Regions from separate parts of the Sphingobium sp. TKS genome, predicted to be linked through region 2. Evidence: riboswitches for the same ligand, from Rfam matches in the RefSeq annotation. Region 2 holds a riboswitch; the other holds the start of a gene.
The links. Region 2 has a riboswitch for cobalamin ahead of K426_RS22305 (HoxN/HupN/NixA family nickel/cobalt transporter). Riboswitches for the same ligand answer to the same signal wherever they lie in the genome.

Region 1: it holds a riboswitch for cobalamin, as region 2 does, so the genes downstream of both, K426_RS06185 (TonB-dependent receptor plug domain-containing protein) here and K426_RS22305 (HoxN/HupN/NixA family nickel/cobalt transporter) in region 2, are expected to answer to the same signal.

What each region holds. Positions count from the first base shown of each region.
Region 1 is NZ_CP005083.1:1,231,176-1,237,566, reverse strand. Features, by position in the region: gene K426_RS06200 (ABC transporter ATP-binding protein) at 1-644, opposite strand, end outside; gene K426_RS06195 (FecCD family ABC transporter permease) at 638-1,633, opposite strand; gene K426_RS06190 (ABC transporter substrate-binding protein) at 1,729-2,532, shown strand; gene K426_RS06185 (TonB-dependent receptor plug domain-containing protein) at 2,575-4,419, opposite strand; cobalamin riboswitch at 4,592-4,805, opposite strand; gene K426_RS06180 (threonine ammonia-lyase) at 4,887-5,870, shown strand; gene mobA (molybdenum cofactor guanylyltransferase) at 5,870-6,391, shown strand, end outside.
Region 2 is NZ_CP005084.1:309,551-315,941, reverse strand. Features, by position in the region: gene cobN (cobaltochelatase subunit CobN) at 1-2,907, opposite strand, end outside; gene cobW (cobalamin biosynthesis protein CobW) at 2,907-3,962, opposite strand; gene K426_RS22305 (HoxN/HupN/NixA family nickel/cobalt transporter) at 3,959-5,044, opposite strand; cobalamin riboswitch at 5,199-5,426, opposite strand; gene K426_RS22300 (LysR substrate-binding domain-containing protein) at 5,493-6,391, opposite strand, start outside.

The DNA of each region.
Region 1 (6,391 bases), on a different replicon from region 2:
CCGCGATCCATCAACACCAGCCGATCGCAATAGCGCGCCGCCATGCCGAGATCATGCAGCACGGTAACGACCAGCGAACCCGCCCGCGCTTCAGCCTTGAGCAAATCCATGACATCGATCTGATGCCCCGGATCGAGCGCCGCCAGCGGCTCATCCGCAATCAACGCAGGCGCGCCCACCGCCAGCGCGCGGGCGAGCAACACGCGGGCACGCTCGCCGCCTGACAGTTCGGTCGCCACCCTCCCTTTGAGATGCAGCACATCGGCGCGGGCAAGCGCTGCGTCGATCTGCGCCTCATCCTCTGTCGAGAGGCGCGAGAGCGGCCCCAGATGCGGCATCCGGCCCAGCGCCACCAGCCGCTCGACCGCCAGCGGCCAATGCAGGGTCTGGCCCTGGGGCAGATAGGCGATGCGTCGGGCGATTTCCCGCCGGGTCAGGCGCGCACTGTCGGCGCCGTCGATCAGGACGATGCCACTTTCCCGCTTCACCAGGCCCAGCATCGCGCGGATCAGGGTCGATTTGCCCGCGCCATTGGGACCGATGATGCCGACAAGCTGTCCCGGCTCCAGATGAAGGTCGATGCCGTTCACTGCCGGATGACGGCCAAGGCGGACGGAAAGCCCCTGCGTGCGGATCGTCACCATAGCCGCCGCTCCCGCATCAGGTGGATCAGGAAAACGGGCACGCCGAGCAAGGCCGTCAGCACGCCCAGCTTGAGTTCGCTGCTGGTCGGGATCAGCCGCACGCCGATATCCGCCAGCGTCAGCAGCACCGCGCCGCCCAGCATGGAAGGCAGCAGGATCGCGGAGGGCGAACGGTCGGTCAACGGCCGCACCAGATGCGGCACGATCAGGCCGACGAAACCGATCGCGCCCGACACCGCCACCGCGCCGCCCACACCTATGGCGACGCCCAGCATCAGCCGCAGGCGCGCCCGGCGGAGATCGATTCCAAGCGCCTGCGCGCCATCCTCGCCCAGGGTCAGCGCGTCGAGCGTCCGGCCATCCGCGATCAGCAGCGCCGCCCCGACCGCCACGCAGGGCAGCGCGATCCAGACATGACCGTAGGCACGGTTTTCCAGACTCCCCATCAACCAGCTCATGATCTCCATCGCCGCGAAGGGATTGGGCGAGAGGTTCAGCGACAGGCTGATCCCCGCCCCCGCCAGCGTGGCGATGGCTATCCCGGCGAGGATCAGGGTGAGCGGGCTTTCCGCCGGTCCGGCAAGCAGGAACAGCGCGCCGATGCCGATGAGGCTGGTCGCGATGGCCAAGGCCGGAAGCGCCAGCGGGTGCATCTGCGCCAGGCCGAAATAGAGCGCGCCCACAGCACCGAGGGCCGCGGCATTGGACGCGCCCAGTACGGAGGGTTCAGCCAAGGGGTTGCGCAAATAGCCCTGAAGCGCCGCGCCCGACAGGCCGAGCATCGCGCCGACGATCAGGCCAAGCAGCATGCGCGGCAGGCGCAGGTCGATGAGGATGGCGCGGGCGACATCATCGCCACCGCCCATCAGGACCGCGAAGATGCGCGCCGGAGAGAGCGGCACGGCGCCAAGCGTGACAGAGCCGAGGGCGGCAAGCAGGGCCAGCGCGATCAGCGCGGGGATCAGCAGGGGATGGCGGCGCACGCTCATGGCTTGCGCGCCTCGCGTTGCTTGCTACAGCGCTCCCTACTCCTGCAAAGGCAGGAGCACGGCTGCTTTTCGAGGCAAGACTTAGAGGCAAATGGATGCGCGGCAGAATAATCGCGACGGCGCTCTGCGCGCTCATGCTGACCGGCGCCGCGCCCGCTCCGCCGAAACGGATCGTGTCGCTCAATACCTGCGCCGACCAATATGTGCTGGCGCTGGCCGATCCGGGGCAGATCGCGGCGCTCAGCCCCTATGGCCATGATCCGGAACTCTCTGCGGCGGTCGACAAGGCGCGCCGCTTCAAGACGCTCAAGCGGCCCGCCGAGGAAGTGATGGCGCTCCGGCCCGATCTGCTGGTCGGCTTTCCTTCCGGAAACGGCGTCGTCGGAGCGCCTCCCGGCCAATGGCGGACTTTGGGACTGGCGAGCGCGGACAGCTATCCCATGATCCTGGCGCAGATCCGGCAGGTGGCGGCGGCGGTCGGCCATCCCGAACGGGGCGAAGCGCTGATTGCGCGCATGAACCGCGACCTCATCGCCCTGCCTCGATCCAGGCGCGGCGGGGTTGCCGCCTATTATCAGCGGCGCGGCTATATGACCGGGACAGGCACGTTGGTCGATGACCTCATGAAGCGCGCAGGCCTCGTCAATCTGGCGGGGAAGCTGGGGAAGCCCGCTTTGTCGCAGCTTCCATTGGAAGAGATGCTCGCCGCCCGCCCGGACTGGCTGATCGTCGAAAGCGGCAGCGAGACAATCGTCGACCAGGGGACGGAAATGCTGCACCATCCGATCCTGCGCGCCATCCCGCGCATCCGCGTGCCGCAGGCATGGACGGTGTGCGGCGGCCCCGCTTATGTCGAGGCCGCGCGCTATATCGTGACGCAGGTCAACGCTGCGCCCTGACGCTGAAGGGGCAAGCGTCACGCCCGCCCCTCGCCTGTTCCATCAGAAGCGGACACGCACGCCGCCAAAGGCCGACCGGCCATAGGTGCCATAGCCATAAGCCGTGGCGTATCCTTCATCGAACAGATTGTCGATGCGGCCATAGACTTCCAGATGCTCATTGATCGGGAAGGACGCGCGAACGCCAACCAGCGCAAAGCCGTCGAGCTGGACACGCTTATGCGTGCTGGAATCGATATCGACGCTGTCATCCACCATCGTGATCGTTGCGCCGGTCGACAGGCCGAAAGGCCAGACATAGTCCGCCGACACACTGGCCGCATTGGGCGCCCGGCGCAGCAGACGCAGGCCTTCGTCCGGGCTGCCCGGCGAGCGGTTGCGCGCATCGACATAGCTGTAGGATGCCGTGACGGTCAGCGCGTCGACCGGCTTCAGCGCGAAGGACGCTTCCACTCCCTTGGCGCGGGTGCGATCGAGATTGTTATAGCCGCCAAATGCTCCAAAGGCGCCGTCAAAGTCGATCTGGTCACGCGTATCGCGGCGGAAGGCGGTGACGGAGAAGATAGCACGATCCCCGGCCAGCTTCTGGTCGAAGCCGATATCATAGCTCTTGGACCGTTCCGGGCGCAGCCCGCTATTGCCGACAAAGGGATCGTAAAGCTGATAGAGCGAGGGCGCCTTGAAACCCTCGCCATAGCTGGCGCGGATGTTGGTGCGGCCGCCATTGGGCGTGTAGTTCGCGTTGGCGCCAAAGGTCGTCGCACCGCCGAACTGGCTATGGTCGTCGCGGCGCACGCCACCCGTCAGCGTCAGACCCTCCACCGGCTTCACAACGGCGACGGCATAGACGCTGTCGATGTCGATCTTCGCGCGGTCATGCGAACCGAAGCCGGCGAAATCATAGTCCGGCCGCTCATGCTCATAGCCGAACACCAGCGTCACCTGTTCGACCGGCTGATAAACGCCTTCATATTCGAAACGCAGATTCGTGCCCGAATAGCCATAAGGGCCGAAAATGGAGGTGTAGTCGCGATCGTTGCGGGACCATGTCACCGCCGCGCGATTGGTCAGCTTGCCATCGAACAGCCTGAGGTTCAGGCCAGCATAGCCGACATATTGATCAAGCGTGCTGGTGGCGGTCCGGTCTATCGGGGGGAAAGAAAAGAGATCCGTGTCGAGATCGGCATGGATATAATAGCCGCGCAGGTCGAGGCTCAAGGCATCGCTGAAGTCGAGCTTCAACTTGGCGTTGGCGGCGATATTCTCATAACCGTCCTTTTCCGCGTCGCCAGCCTCGGCGGAGATGCCGTCCGTGCGGAAATAGGCGACGCCAAGGCCGCCCGATGCGATGCCGCTGGTGCCCGAAACATCCGCCTTGGCATTCAGTGTATCGCTATAGCCATAATCGACCGACGCGTTGGCCGCGAATCCTTCGGCGGGCGTGCCGGTCATGATGTTGACGACGCCGCCGATCGCCTGGCTGCCATAGACCACCGAGTTGGAACCGCGCAGCACCTCGATCCGGCGGATGTTGCCGACCAGCAGATTGCCGAAATCATAGGCATCGCCAATGCTGCTGGGATCGTTGACCTTCACCCCGTCGATCAGCACCAGCGTCTGGGTCGTTTCCGCGCCGCGCAGCGAAATGCCGGTGACGCCGCCGACCGCATCGGCCCGGTTGAAGCGGACGCCGGGCGTGGTGGCGAGCAGGTCTGCGACGCTCACGCTCTGGCGCGTTTGGATGGTTTCGGCGTCGATGACGGTGACGGCCTGGCCGACTTCGTCGCGGGGCTGCTCGATGCCCAGCGCGGTGACGATGATCTCATCCTCCGCGAGCGCGGGCGTGGCGGCGAGCAGAGCCGCAAGAGAGATGGTGGCTTTCAACATTATATCTGTTTCCCTGAGCGCCGCTGCGACTTCATGGCTCAGGGCATCCGCTCGCGCGGTCGGAACTGGGGGAAGTCGACGCCAATGCCCTCCCCCCGCACCGATGCGGCCCTGCGCCGCTTCGTCGCTCAGACGGAAAACACCGTGCCATGGCCAACCCCTGGGCCAGGGCAAGAGCGACCATGCGCCGGCAGGTCTCCTGGCTCGCGGGTCAATGCAGCGATGCACGCCTTCCCGGACTTGTCGCCCAGTGGCCGGTCGTTCGACCGAAATGCATCGCGCTCACCGCTTACAGTTGCAGGGACAGCCGCGGAATAGGACGGTTTCCCGTCCGCACCACATTCCCGTTTTCAGCCCTTTCGGGCACCGGCGCGATCTTCTTTGCGTACGGGGTTTGCCCCGCCCGCGCCCCGCGCCATAAGGGAAAGCATTGGCCATGCCAAGAGGCGGCCACGGAGGGAGATTGCATGCCGTTCGCCATTAGCGCCGCCGATGTCGAGGACGCCGCGCGGATCATCGCGCCGGCGGCGATCCGCACGCCGCTGCTGGAGAATGCGGTGCTGAACGAGCGCTGCGGACGGCGGGTGCTGGTGAAGTTCGAGGGCGCGCAGCACAGCGGTTCGTTCAAATTCCGTGGCGCCTATAACCGGCTGGCGCGATTGAGCGCGGCGGAGCGCAAGGCGGGGGTCGTCGCCTGGTCGTCGGGCAATCATGCGCAGGGGGTGGCCTTTGCCGCGCGGCTGCTGGGGATCGCGGCGACGATCGTGATGCCAGCCGACGCGCCCGCCATCAAGACGGCCAATACGCGGGCGCTGGGCGCGGAAATCGTCGCCTATGACCGTTTCACCGAAAACCGGGAGGAGATCGCGACGACGCTGGCGACCGAGCGCGGCGCGGTGTTGGTGCCGTCCTTCGACGATCCCTTCATCATGGCGGGGCAAGGGACGATCGGGCTGGAGATAATGGAGCAGGCGGCCGAATGGGGCGCGAAGATCGGGCAGATCCTCGTCAATTGCGGCGGCGGCGGCATGGTGTCGGGGATCGCGACGGTGGTGAAAGCGCGGCAGCCCGGCGTGGCGATCTATGCGGTCGAGCCGGAAGGGTTCGACGATACGGCGCGGGCGCTCGCCAGCGGCGTGCGGGAAAGCGTCTCGCCCGATGCACGGTCGATCTGCGATGCCTTGCTGTCACCCACCCCGGGGGCTTTGACCTTTCCGATCAATCGGGCGTTGCTGTCCGGTGGCCTGGTGGTGAACGACGATCAGGTGCGGGAAGCGATGCGCTTGGCCTTTTCAGCATTGAAGCTGGTGGTCGAACCGGGCGGCGCGGTCGCTCTGGCGGCGATGCTGGCGGGGCTGGCTCCGGCGGCGGAGGACGCCAGCGTGGTGGTGATTTCGGGGAGCAATGTCGACCCGGACGCCTATGCCCGGATCATCTCGGGAGAGGCATGATGCGGTTGCTGGGAGCGGTTCTGGCCGGGGGGCGATCCAGCCGGTTCGGGAGCGACAAGGCGCTGGCGATGCTGGATGGGCGGACCCTGCTGGACCATGCGGCGGCGGCGCTAGGGCGCCATGTCGAGGCGGTCGTGATTTGCGGACGACAGGTGGACGGAATGACCGGGCTGCCGGATCGACCGGCGGCGGATATGGGGCCTTTGGGCGGACTGAATGCAGCGCTGCATCACGCGCTGGCGGAGGGCTATGACGCGGTGCTGACGACGGGGTGCGATGTTCCCGCCTATCCGGACGGGCTGGCGGAAGCGTTGATCGGGGAAGGTGCGGCGATCCTCAAAGGCCAGCAGTTGGCGGGGTTCTGGCCTGTTTCATTGGCGACCGAACTGGACACGCATCTGGCCGAGGACAACAACCGATCAATCTATGGCTGGCTGGAACGGATCGGCGCGCGGATCGTCGAGCGGCCGGAGTTTATATTGCCCAATATCAATCGGCCCGAAGATTTGGAGAAGTTGGAA
Region 2 (6,391 bases):
GACGGCGCGGGCGGCGCTGTCCAGCAGGTCGATCTGTTCGGGGAAGGCATCGCGGAAGAAGCCGGAGACGCGGAAAGTGACGTCCACGCGGGGGCGGTTCAGTTCCGCGATCTTCATCACCTCGAACCCGATGACCCTGCCGGAAGCCCAGTCCCAGCGAGGGCGCACTCCCATAAGGGCGAGGGCCTGCGCGATGTCATCCCCGCCGGTGCGCATATTGGCCGTGCCCCAGGCGGAAAGCGCGATGGCGCGGGGATAGTCGCCCTCTCGCTGGAGATAGTCCTGCACGATGAGATCGGCGGAGCGCTGGCCGAGATTCCAGGCGGCGATCGTGGGCACGGCGCGGGTGTCGATCGAGTAGAAATTGCGGCCCGTGGGGAGGACGTCCGGGCGGCCTCTCGTGGGCGCGCCGGAAGGACCGGGAAGGACGAAATTGCCGTTGAGGGCTTGGAGGAGGGCCGTCTTTTCAGCATCGCCGCAGGCGGTGACGCGGGGGGCGAGGTCGGTTTCGATAGCGTTCAGGACAGCGGCGCTTTGCGGGCCGGGAGCTGGATCGCCGCTGTCGAGCAGATGGATGGCGTAGAGTTCGAGGCGCTCCACCGTGTCGCCGGTGGTGCGCCATGGGGCTTGGGTCAAGCCTTGGAGCGGTTCCGGGCGGGGACCGGTCCAGGGGGTGCCCATAATGCAATCGAGCGGGTCGAAATTCAGGGCCAGGTCAGCGGCAAGCGCGCGCAGGAGGGATTGCTGGCTTTCATGATCCATGCCTCTGGGACAGCGGGCAAGGGCTATGAGCAGATCACGGCGGAGGTGACCTTCAGGGCTTTGGGTAAAAATATGCAGGCCATCACGGATCTGCATTTCCTTGAGGTCGCACAGATAGTTATCGATCGCAGCTAAAGCATCTTCTCCACTGCCTTGAGCGACTGCATCCTTATCCAACCCCTGAGAAGCGGCGAGCGCGAGTATGTCCTTGCGCAGCGTTTCCAAACGGCGCGGGTCCATGCCGGCGGCGAGATAATATTCGTCGACCAACGCCTCCAGTTCCTTGAGCGGACCATAGGTTTCGGCCCGGGTAAGGGGTGGCGTCAGATGGTCGATGATGCAGGCGCCGATGCGGCGTTTGGCCTGCGTGCCTTCGCCGGGATCGTTGACGATGAAGGGGTAGATTTGCGGGATCGGCCCGGCGCAGATTTCGGGGAAGCAGTTTTCGGATAGCGCGATGGCCTTGCCGGGGAGCCATTCGAGATTGCCGTGCTTGCCGACATGAACGACGGCATGGGCGCTAAATTCCTGCGCCAGCCAGATGTGGAAAGCGAGATAGGCGTGCGGCGGCGGCAGGGCCGGGTCGTGATAGCTGGCCTTGGGATCGATATGATAGCCGCGCGATGGCTGGACCGCGACGGCGATGTTGCCGAAGCGGTGGACCGGGAGCCGGAAGGCGCCCTCCTGGAAGAAGGGGTCGGCTTCGGGCATGCCCCAACGGGTCTGAATGGCTTCGCGAGCGGCTTCGGGCAGGACGGCGAAGGCGGATTGATATGCGTCGAGGAGGAGCGAGACTTCGGCGGGACGATCGGGGGAGGCGTTCGTGATGCCTCCCGTCATGAGGCGCATCAGGGTGGCCCCATCGGCGGGAGCGTCATGGGTGGTGTAGCCGGATTCCCGCAGCGCGTTCAGGATAGCGGTGGCACTGGCCGGCGTGTCGAGACCGACGCCATTGCCGATGCGGCCATCCTTGTTGGGATAGTTGGCGAGTACCAGTGCAACGCGGCGATCTGCAATGAGGGATTTACGAAGTTTTGCCCAATTAACAGTGAGTTGGGAAACGAATCTAACACGATTTTCCAATATGCGGGGCACGATGATGCTGCATTCCGTGCGCTCGTCGAAGCGGGCAGCAGCCTTGAAGGCGACGGCGCGGGTGAAGAGGCGGCCATCCACTTCGGGAAGCGCGATATGCATGGCGAGGTCGCGGGGGCCAAGGCCACGAGCGCTCGCTTCCCAGGCGCCTTGTTCGGCGCTGGCGAAGATGGTTTGCAGGATCGGGCAGTCCGCCTGCTCCAGGATCGAGCGCGTGCGTGGTTCTCCCGGCGCGCTCGCGGCAAAGGCGGTGGCGTTGAGGATGACGTCAGGCGCGGTCCCTTCCATCAGGCCTTGCAGGAAATCCTTGGCGAAGGGTTCGCGCAGGGCGCGAACATGGACGGGGAGGACGTTGAGGCCTGCTGCTTCGAGACCTGCGATCATCGCGTCGACGGCTTCGAGTGTGCCCGCAATCAGCAGGGCGCGGTAGAAGACGAAGAGCGCTGTCGGTTGGCCTGCGGCCCAGCGGGCCTTGACCTGTTCCAATGTCGGACGGTCGGTACAGGGAAGGTAGAGACCGGCGTCGGCTATCGGAATCGGGGCATCGGGCATTCCTGCATCGAAACCCGCGAGACGAGCGGCGGTCTTGAGGAAGGCGATGGCATTGGGAATGCCGCCTTGCCGGAGATAGTCGCGCAGATAGTCGCAGGTTTCTGCGGGCAGGGTTGAGGCGGCGCGCAGTTCCGGATCATCCTCCCGACCATCGGCCAGGGCGGCAAAGGCTATGCCTTTTTCGCGGGCAATATTGGCAATTTCATCAATGCCATAGGGCCAATAGCTCTTACCGCCCAGAAGGATCACGCAGACGAATTTGGCGTGGGCGATCACCTTTTCAACATAGAGATCGACGGAATAGGGATGCTTGAGCTGGAGGAGATTGGCGAGGCGGATTGTTGGGCCTGCCTCGCCCAAGGCTGCGGCGGCGCTGGCGAAGCAGGCGAGTTCGCTGTCCGCCACGGTCAGCAGCACGATGTCGCCCGGCGACTGGCCAAGGTCGATCGCTTCGTCGCCGTTGGAGACGGTGCCGGGCGTGGCGGTCAGCAGGTGCATCAGGCGGGGACCGTCTGCACCTTGAGGGTGGTTTCGATGGCGGCGCAATCCAGGCCCGTCTGGCCGATCACGACAAGGCGGGAGGAGCGTTGCTCGCTTGCCTGCCATTGGCGGTCGTAATGATGCTGGATGCGTGGACCGACGGCCTGGACGACCAGACGAGCCGGGCGGCCTGCGATGGCGAGGAAGCCCTTCACCCGCAACAGGTCGTGGGTGGCGATGGCGTCCGCGAGCGCCGCCAGCAACGGTTCGGGCGTGCCCAGTTCGCCAAGATTGATGATGAAGCTCTCGAAATCATCATGATCATGCTCCTCCTCATTGTCGTGATGGGAGGGGCGGGCATCGATCTGATCTTCCACGCCTGAGTCCAGGCCGAGCAAGACAGCGGCATCGATTTCGCCCTTTGACGTGCGGATGATGCTGACGCCGGGACGGGTTTCCCGGGCCAAATCCCGTTCCAGACCCGCCAGTGTGGCGGCATCGACCAGATCGGTCTTGTTGAGCAGGACGAGGTCGGCGCAGGCAAGCTGATCCTCGAACAATTCCTCGATCGGGCTGTCATGATCAAGTGTCGGGTCTGCGGCGCGGGCGGCGGCAAGCGCGACCTCGTCATGGGCGAAGCGGCCTGCCGCCAGTGCATCGGCGTCGATCAGCGTGATCACCCCATCCACCGTGGCGCGGGTACGGATGTCGGGCCATTGGAAGGCCTTCACCAACGGTTTGGGCAATGCAAGGCCCGAGGTTTCGATGATGATGTGATCGGGGGGCGTCGGGCGGTCGAGCAGCTTTTGCATGGTCGGCAGGAAATCGTCCGCGACAGTGCAGCAGATGCAACCGTTCGCCAGTTCGATAATGTCCTCGTCCGGGCAGGCTTCGTCGCCGCAGCCCTGCACCAGCGCGCCGTCGACGCCGACATCTCCGAACTCGTTGATGATGAGGGCGAGGCGGCGGCCGCCTGCATTTTCGATCAAGTGACGGATCAGCGTCGTCTTGCCCGCGCCGAGGAAGCCGGTGATGACAGTGGCCGGAATTTTTGAGGCGGGAACCTTTTTCATGCGGGATTTCCTTGCGGTTCGAGAGTGACTTCGATCTCGTCGAAGCGTTTCCAGCGGTAGATGGCCCAGCTCGCCAGCCAGCAGGCAGCGAACAGGCCGATGATGAAGAAACCCAGGCTGTTGAAATGTTCGCCAAGGTCGGCGGCAAGTGTCCAGATGCCGCCGGTCAGGCCCAGCTTGTCGCCCAGCAGCGCCGCAGCCTCGATCCCGCCGATGAGCAGCGCGACCAAGGCGGACACCAGCGTGATGGTGATGTTGTAATAGAGCTTGCGGATCGGCTTCACGAAGGCCCATTGATAGGCGCCCATCATCAGCGCGCCGTCCGCCGTGTCGATCAGCGCCATGCCCACCGCGAAGAGCAGCGGGAAAATGAGGACGGTCGATATCGAAAGGCCGCTCGCCGCCTGGCCAGCCGACAGGCCGAGGATCGCGACTTCGGTGGCAGTGTCGAAGCCAAGCCCGAAGAGAAAGCCGAGCGGGGCCATATGCCAGCTCCGCGTTATCAGCCGGAAAAGCGGGCGGAAGATACGGGCCAGAAAACCACGTGAACCAAGCAGGATATCCATATCTTCATCGATATAGAGCCCACCGTTGCGAACATGATTGAAGGTCTTGAGAACCGATCTCAGGATGATCAGGTTCATCGCGGCGATGGTGAAAAGGAAGGTCGCGGAGGCGATTGTTGCAATGGTGCCGCCGATCGCGCCCGCCGCTTCGACACGGCTCAGAGCATTGGCGGCAATGGCGATGGTGACGGCGGCGATCAGAACGATGCCGCTATGACCGATGGCGAACCAGAAGCCGACGGTCAGTGGGCGCTGGCCGTCCTGCATCAATTTACGGGTCACATTGTCGATGGCGGCGATATGGTCGGCATCAACCGCATGGCGCAGGCCCAGGCTCCAGGCCAGCAGCGCTGTGCCCAGCATGACCGTATCGCCCGCGAAGATCGTGAAGGCCCATGCCCATGCGGCCAGATTGGCGGCGATCAGCGCGGCGAACATGGCCGTGGCACGGCGGCGCAGCAGGCCGGCCGATTCCATCGGGCTGGAACGGGCCAGTGCATTCAAAACAGGTCTCATCAGGGCGATCCCCCGTCGGCGTCAGCGAAACCGGACGGGACCTGCCTTCATGCCGGACGGACGCGCTTGCGCCCGGCATGCGGACAGCAGCTCCCGCTGCGTAAAGCGTCGCTCAGACGGAGTACCGTGCCGCGGCCATCCCCTGGACCAAGGCAAGAGCGACCAGACGCAGGCAGGTTTCCTGGCTCACGGGTCTCGGCTCGACGCATGGCCTTCCCAGGCCTCGCAGGATTTAGCGTCCGGCCCAGTGGCTGATTCTCCGGCGGTCCGAAGAATCGATATGCGTCTCGCTCACCGCTTACAGTTGCAGGGACAGCCGCGGATTCATCACCGCATTCCCTATTAAGCCCCTTGGGAGGGCACCGGCGCGATCAGTGAAAGCTGGCCGAGGCTGGCTTTCGCCGGACTGCATAGAGGCTGGCGTGGAGAATTGGAAGGGGGCGACGCGCTATGCCGGCTCAGGCGCCGTTCCGGTCTCCGCCGCCATGCGTTCTTCGAGCAGGGTCTTGAGGAAGGCCTGGCCGGTCGGCGACAAATCCTCATTGTGGATCAGCCAGAGCGAACTCATGACCGGCACGTCGAAAGCACGGTGGATCACATTGTCGACGTGCAGCCGCGCCATGGACTGAGCGATCACAGTGGGGCCGAAGCCCGCCGCGACCAGTCCAAAAAGGGTCGCGAGGCTGCGGGCCTCATGGGAGATTTTGGGTGCGAAGCCCGCCTTCTCGCACAGGGCGAAGAAATGCTCGGTAAAGCCCGCGCCATTGGGCGCGCCGTACAGCACCAGCGGTTCGTCGGCCAGGTCCGCAATGCTGGGCGGGGCCGACCGCAGCGCCAGCGGATGATCGGTGCGCAGGGCCAGCACCATCTCTTCCGTGAGCAGGCATCGCGACACCATGCCTTCGGGCAGGACCGGCGGCTCGTAGTTGCGCACGATGCCGAGATCGAGCTGTCGACTACCGACGCTTTCGACCTGCTCGTCACGGCCCTGTTCGCGCAGGATCAGCTCGACATTGGGATAGGTTTGGCGGAAGCGGTAGAGCGCGCGCGCCACAGGGGGCACGAAGGGGCCGGACGTGGTGAAGGCAAGGCCAAGATGACCGATCTCGGCCCGCTGCGCCATGCGGGCGATCTGGGCGGCGCGTTCGGCCTGGGCGAGGGTCTGGCGGGCCTCCGGCTCGAACAGCCGGCCCGCTTCGGTCAGGCGTACACGGCGGCTGGTGCGGTCGAACAGGCGGACGCCAAGCTCATCTTCCAGAGCGCGGATCTGCTGGCTGAGCGGCGGCTGTGATATGCCAAGGCGCAGCGCGGCGCGGCCGAAATGCATCTCTTCAGCGACGCAGAGAA